2 regions of the Arsenicicoccus sp. oral taxon 190 genome follow, and region 1 is predicted to be linked to the other one. Evidence: predicted binding sites of a transcription regulator. Region 1 holds the regulator's gene; the other holds the start of a gene.
What was found. The regulator HrcA, encoded in region 1, represses chaperone genes, less so after heat shock. The targets are predictions, from matches to a motif close to TTNGCACTCGNNNNNNNCGAGTGCNAA.

Region 1 (3,409 bases):
GGCAGCCGCCACGGCTCCCGCGACTCGGGCAGCAGCCCCACCTCGTAGAGCAGCTCGTAGCGCTGCAGCGCCAGCTCGGGCACCCAGGGCTGACCACCCCGGCCGAAGGTGAGGTCGCAGCGGCGCCGCCGGGCGAGGCGCTCCTCGGGCGACCCCGCCGCCCCGACCCAGTGGGTCAGCTGCGGCGCCACGACCTCGTCGACGAGCCGGGTGCCGCGCCGCTGGTCCTCCCACGGCAGGAAGGAGTACACGTCCTCCCAGGTCTCGCCCACGGCGTCGGCCGTGGTCAGGCCCAGGTAGGACACCGAGATCCGGCGGGCCGCGTCGTCGAGCCCGCGGTCGGCGTCGGCGAAGGTGTAGAGCTGCTCCACGTAGCCCAGCTGCCGCCCGGTCCGGGAGGCCACCCAGCTGCGCAGGCTCGCCTGCAGCGAGGACTCGCCGGCCTGCAGCGGCCCGGCCGGCAGCCCGGCGGGCTCGTCCGGCAGCGCGGGGACGGCCAGCACCGTCGGCCGCCCCGCGACGACCGCGACCACCACGGCCACCAGCTCGGCGACCAGGTGCTGCTCGTCCACGTCGGCTCCTACTCCTGCGGCGGCACGGTCACGAAGTCGATCAGCTCCTCGACGCTGGCCAGCAGCGTGGGCTCGAGATCGGCATACGTGCGCACGCTACCGAGGATCTGCTTCCAGGCGCGCGCGATGTCGGCCTGCGACTGGTGCGGCCACCCCAGGTGGGCGCAGATGCCGTGCTTCCAGGACGTGCCGCGGGGGATGGTGGGCCACTGCTCCAGCCCCAGCCGGGCGGGCTTCACCGACTGCCAGACGTCGACATACGGGTGACCGAGGACCTTCACGTATGCCGAGAACCGGGGCACAGCCCTGGCCTCCTCGACGATCCGGGCCTCCTTGGTGCCGGGGACGAGGTGGTCCACCAGGACGCCCATCCGGCGCTGCGGGTCGGGCCGAAAGTCCCGGATCACGGCCGCGAGGTCGTCCACGCCGTCGAGCATCTCGACGACGACGCCCTCGATGCGCAGGTCGTCGCCCCACACCTTCTCGACCAGCTCCGCGTCGTGGCGACCCTCGACGAAGATCCGCGAGCCGCTGGCCACCCGGGCGGGCGCGGCGGCGACGGCGCGGGACCCGGACGCGGTGCGGGAGGTGGCCTGCCGGGCCTCGGCGAGGCGGGCCTGCGCGGCGCTCGTGTCGGGGACCAGCGTCACGGGGCGGCCGTCGACCCAGAAGCCCGGGCCCATCTCGAAGCCCCGGGTGCGCCCCTTGCGGTCCTCCAGGTGGACGACGTGGATGCCGCCGGCCTTCTCCACCCGGACCACCGCCCCGACCCAGCCGGACTCGACCTCCTCGACCACCAGGCCGCGGCTGGCGGGCAGGTCCTGGGACCGGCCGCGGCGCGGTGTCCTCCAGTCGCCCGAGAGCACGTCGGTGCCGTAGCGGTCGGCCACGGGATCCTCCTGTCGTTGTGGGGCCGGGGGTCGTCCCCGACCGGTGCTGAAGGCTAGCCCGGGCACCCACGGAGTTCGTCGTGGCGCGCCACCGGGCGTAGAATTGGCACTCGACCCGGTGGAGTGCCAGAGACCGTGAGGAGGGCGAGGATGAGCGAGGGGCGGCGGCTGCAGGTGCTGCGCGCGATCGTGCAGGACTACGTGGCGACCTCCGAGCCCGTCGGCTCCAGGTCCCTGCTCGAGCGCCACCAGCTGGGGGTCAGCGCGGCCACGGTCCGCAACGACATGGCGGCCCTGGAGGAGGACGGCCTCATCGCCGCCCCCCACACCAGCGCGGGCCGCATCCCCACGGACGCCGGCTACCGGCTCTTCGTCGACCAGCTTTCGGAGATCAAGCCGCTGTCGCCGGCCGAGCGCGCGGCGATCCAGGAGTTCCTCACCGCCGCGGTCGACCTCGACGACATCGTGGACCGCACGGTGCGGCTGCTCTCCGGGCTGACCCGGCAGGTCGCGGTCATGCAGTACCCCTCCCTTACCCGCTCCTCGGTCCGCCACATCGAGCTCGTGCCCATCGGCGGGTCCCGGCTGATGGTGGTGCTCATCGTCACGACCGGCCGGGTCGAGCAGCGCGTCGTCGACACCGGGCAGGACGTCACCGGCGGCGACGGCGAGCGGCTGGTCTTCGACCTGCGCGGCGCCCTCAACACGATGGCGGCCGGCCGCCCCTTCACCGAGGTCGCGGCGGGTCTGGGGGACCTGCCCGACCAGTTCGCCCCGCAGGACCGCGCGGCCGTCGAGGCGGTCACCACCGCGCTCGCGGAGCTCGTGGTCGAGGAGCGCGAGGAGCGGGTGGTCGTGGCCGGCACCAGCAACCTCGCCCGCGGCGGCGACTTCCCGCTGACCCTGGGCCCGGTGCTGGAGGCGCTCGAGGAGCACGTGGTCCTCCTGCGGCTGCTCGACGCCATGCACGACGACCCGGTGCGGCCCGCCGACACCGACGTGGTCGCCGTCCGGATCGGGCACGAGCTGTCCCACGCCGGGCTCGTGTCCACCTCCGTGGTGGCCACCGGGTACGGTGCCGGCCCCGACCACGTCGCCGGCCTCGGGGTCGTCGGCCCCACCCGCATGGACTACCCCACGACCATGGCCGCGGTCCGCGCGGTCGCGACCTACGTCTCGCGCTCCCTCGGGGCCTAGCCGCACGGCCGCAGCACGCCACGTCACCCGCACACCACCACGCAGGCAAGGACATCCGTGAACGACTACTACGCAGACCTCGGGGTCGAGCGCGGCGCCAGCGCCGAGGAGATCAAGAAGGCCTACCGTCGGCAGGCCCGCAAGCTCCACCCCGACGTCAACCCCGGCCCGGAGGCCGAGGAGCAGTTCAAGAAGGTCAGCCAGGCCTACGACGTGCTCGGCGACGCCGACAAGAAGCGCGCCTACGACATGGGCGCCGACCCCTACGCCGGCGCGTCGGGCGGCTTCGGCCAGGGCTTCACCTTCAGCGACATCATGGACCAGTTCTTCGGGGCGGGCGCCGCCGCCGCGGGGGGCCGCGGGCCGCGCTCGCGGATGCGCCGCGGCCAGGACGCCCTGGTGCGCGCCGACGTGGACCTGCGCACCGCGGTCTTCGGCGACACCACCGAGCTGACCCTGGACACGGCCGTCGCGTGCGGCACCTGCCACGGCGACGGCTGCCAGCCGGGCACCACCGTGCAGACCTGCTCGGCCTGCAACGGGCGCGGCGAGATCCAGCAGGTGCAGCGCAGCTTCCTCGGCCAGATCATGACCTCCCGGCCGTGCGGCGTCTGCCACGGCTACGGGACCGTCATCCCCAACCCCTGCTTCGAGTGCTCCGGCGAGGGCCGGGTCCGCACCCGGCGCGGCGTCACGATCAAGGTGCCGGCGGGTGTCGACACCGGCACCCGCATCCAGCTGCGCGGCGAG
Region 2 (3,409 bases), 510 kb from region 1:
CGAGGCGATCGACGCGGCGTTGCGCAGCGCCGAGCGGGTCACCTTGACCGGGTCGATGATGCCGGCCTTGACCAGGTCGACGTACTCCCCGGAGGCGGCGTCCAGACCCGTGCCGACCTCGAGCTCGCCGACCTTGTGGACGGCGACGTAGCCCTCGAGCCCGGCGTTCTCGGCGATCCAGCGCAGCGGCTCCGCCGCGGCCTTGCGGACGATGTTGGCACCGGTGGCCTCGTCGTCCGTCAGCCCGAGCTCGTCGATGGCGCTGACCGCGTGGACCAGGGCCGAGCCACCGCCGGCGACGATGCCCTCCTCGATCGCGGCGCGGGTCGCGGAGATGGCGTCCTCGATGCGGTGCTTCTTCTCCTTGAGCTCCACCTCGGTGTGGGCGCCGACCTTGATGACGCAGACGCCACCGGCGAGCTTGGCGAGACGCTCCTGGAGCTTCTCACGGTCCCAGTCGGAGTCGGTGCGCTCGATCTCGGCCTTGATCTCGGCCACGCGACCGTTGACCGCGTCGGTGTCGCCCGAGCCGTCGATGATCGTGGTGTTGTCCTTGGAGACGACCACGCGACGGGCCTGGCCGAGCACCTCGAGACCGACCTGGTCGAGCTTGAGGCCGACCTCCTCGGCGACGACCTGGCCACCGGTGAGGACCGCGATGTCGGCGAGCATCGCCTTGCGACGGTCACCGAAGCCGGGGGCCTTGACGGCCACCACGTTGAAGGTGCCGCGGATCTTGTTGACCACCAGGGTGGACAGCGCCTCGCCGTCGACGTCCTCGGCGATGATCAGCAGCGGCTTGCCGGCCTGCACGACCTTCTCCAGCAGCGGCAGGATGTCGGCGATCGCCGAGACCTTGCCCTGGTTGATCAGGACGTAGGCGTCCTCGAGGACGGCCTCCATGCGCTCCGGGTCGGAGACGAAGTAGGGGGAGATGTAGCCCTTGTCGAACTGCATGCCCTCGGTGAACTCGAGCTCGGTGGACGCGGTCGAGGACTCCTCCACCGTGATGACGCCGTCCTTGCCGACCTTGTCGAAGGCGTCCGCGATGAGCGAGCCGACCTCGTCGTTCTGGGCGGACAGGGCGGCGACCTTGGCGATCTCGTCCTTGGACTCGATCTCGCGGGCGTTGGCGAGCAGCCGCTCGGACACGGCGTCGACGGCCTTGTCCATGCCGCGCTTGACGCCGGCCGGGGCGGCGCCGGCGGCCACGTTGCGCAGGCCCTCCTTGACCATGGCCTGGGCGAGCACGGTCGCGGTGGTGGTGCCGTCACCGGCGATGTCGTTGGTCTTGGTGGCGACCTCCTTGGCGAGCTGCGCGCCGAGGTTCTCGTAGGGGTCGTCCAGCTCCACCTCGCGGGCGATGGTCACGCCGTCGTTGGTGATGGTGGGGGCGCCCCACTTCTTGTCGATGACGACGTTGCGGCCCTTGGGGCCGAGCGTCACCTTGACGGCGTTGGCGAGGGCGTCGACGCCGCGCTCGAGGGACTTGCGCGCGTCGTCGTTGAACTCAAGCGTCTTGGCCATGAGTGTCCTTCTGTCTCTAGGTGTATGACGAGAGCCCCGGCCCCCAGCCGCGAAGGCTCGGGCCGGGGCTCCCAGACGTCAGTGGTGGGCGATCAGCCGTCAGCCCACGACGGCGAGGACGTCGCGGGCGCTCAGGATGAGGTACTCCTGACCACCGAACTTGACCTCGGTGCCGCCGTACTTGGAGTAGATGACCTTGTCGCCGACCTGCACGTCCATGGGGACGCGGTTGCCCTTGTCGTCGATGCGGCCGGGGCCGATGGCCAGGACCTCGCCCTCCTGGGGCTTCTCCTTGGCGGTGTCCGGGATGACCAGGCCGGACGCGGTGGTCTGCTCGGCCTCGACGGACTTGACGACGATGCGGTCCTCGAGCGGCTTGATGGAAACCGACACTGTGGTGACCTCCCCTTCGGGAATGTCGAGAGTGGACAGATGTGGTGGCCCTCGACGTGCTGATCGGCCGTCGATGGTCGCCGTCGCGGGGGTCGACCAGCTCAGAACCGGTTAGCACTTGCCTGTCGAGAGTGCTAACCCACAATCTAGGAAGCCCTTGGCACTCGGTCAAGTCGAGTGCCAGCGCAGCTCGAGCGTGAGAGAGGATGGCGGCATGGATCTCGCGACGGCCCGGTGGCTCACCTCGCCCGAGGCGCTCGCCATCCTCGCCGGTCTGGGCCCGTATGCCGACAGCGCCGCCCTCGCCACCTCCCAGCGACTGCGCCGCACGGGTCTCGACGCCGACCAGGTCGCGGCGGTGCTCACCCAGTCGATGCTGCGGACCCGGGGCCGCACCAAGCTCGGCGACGCGGTCGACGAGCTGCTGCTGACCGTCGACGGGCTCGAGCAGGCCACCCGCCCGGCCATCGCGGCCCACCACGCCGCGCGGCTGCGGGACGCGGGCGCCGAGCGGGTGCTCGACCTGGGCTGCGGTCTCGCCCTGGACGGCCGGGCGATGGCGGCGGCGGGGTCGGTGGTCGACGCGATCGATGCCGACGAGGTCACCGCCACGCTCGCGACGCACAACCTGGGGCGCGAGGTGCGGTGCGCCCGCGCGGAGGAGGTGGCGGGCGAGCTGGCCGGCGGGGACCGGCATACGGCCGTCTGGCTCGACCCGGCCCGACGCACCCCCGGGGTCGCCGACGCGACGGGACGGACGCGCAGGACCTTCCGGCTCGACGACCTGGCCCCGTCCTGGGAGCTTGTGCAGGACGTCGCGGGCCGGGTCCCGGCGGCGGGGGCCAAGCTCTCACCGGCCTTCGCCCACGCGGCCCGGCCCGAGGGCACCGAGGCGCAGTGGGTGTCCTGGCGCGGCGAGGTCCTCGAGTGCACGCTGTGGTGGGGCGCCGCCGCCCGTCACGACGGGCGCACGGCGCTGGTGATGGGTGGCGAGATCGCCTCCCCCACAGCGGCCGTCGTGACCGAGGACGACGTCCCGGCGGACCGCCCGGGCGTCCCGCAGGGGCTGGCCGAGTGGATCTACGAGCCGGACCGCGCGGTGCTGCGGGCGGGTCTGGTCGGCGCCCTGGAGGCCCGGACCGGGGGCGTCGAGCTCGACGACGGGGTCGGTTACGTGACGGCGGGGGTCGAGCGAGACCTCCCGTGGGCCAGGAGGTTTCGGGTCGTGGAGCAGATCCCGCTGCAGGACAAGGCGATCCGTGCCTACCTGCGCGGGATCGACTGCGCCACCGTCACCCTCAAGAAGCGCGGCGTGGACGTCGACCCGGACCGTCTGCGCAGGACGCTGAGGCTCAAGGGCTCGCGGCCCGCCACGCTGATCCTCACCCGCATGGCCGGGCGCCCCACGGCGATCCACGTCACCCCAGCCTGACCCCCAGCCCCCCTCCCCTCCCACCCTCCCGAGATCGTGGTCCCCTTTGGTCGCCCA

Region 2: the regulator HrcA is predicted to act here: its motif matches at 2,078-2,104, upstream of groES (co-chaperone GroES).

The regions. Positions count from the first base shown of each region.
Region 1 covers NZ_CP012070.1:3,069,123-3,072,531, reverse strand. The annotation lists gene ADJ73_RS14315 (NUDIX hydrolase) at 1-572, opposite strand, end outside; gene ADJ73_RS14310 (DUF3097 domain-containing protein) at 581-1,462, opposite strand; gene hrcA (heat-inducible transcriptional repressor HrcA) at 1,613-2,659, shown strand; gene dnaJ (molecular chaperone DnaJ) at 2,717-3,409, shown strand, end outside.
Region 2 covers NZ_CP012070.1:58,578-61,986, forward strand. The annotation lists gene groL (chaperonin GroEL) at 1-1,527, opposite strand, end outside; gene groES (co-chaperone GroES) at 1,627-1,920, opposite strand; gene ADJ73_RS00265 (THUMP-like domain-containing protein) at 2,135-3,352, shown strand.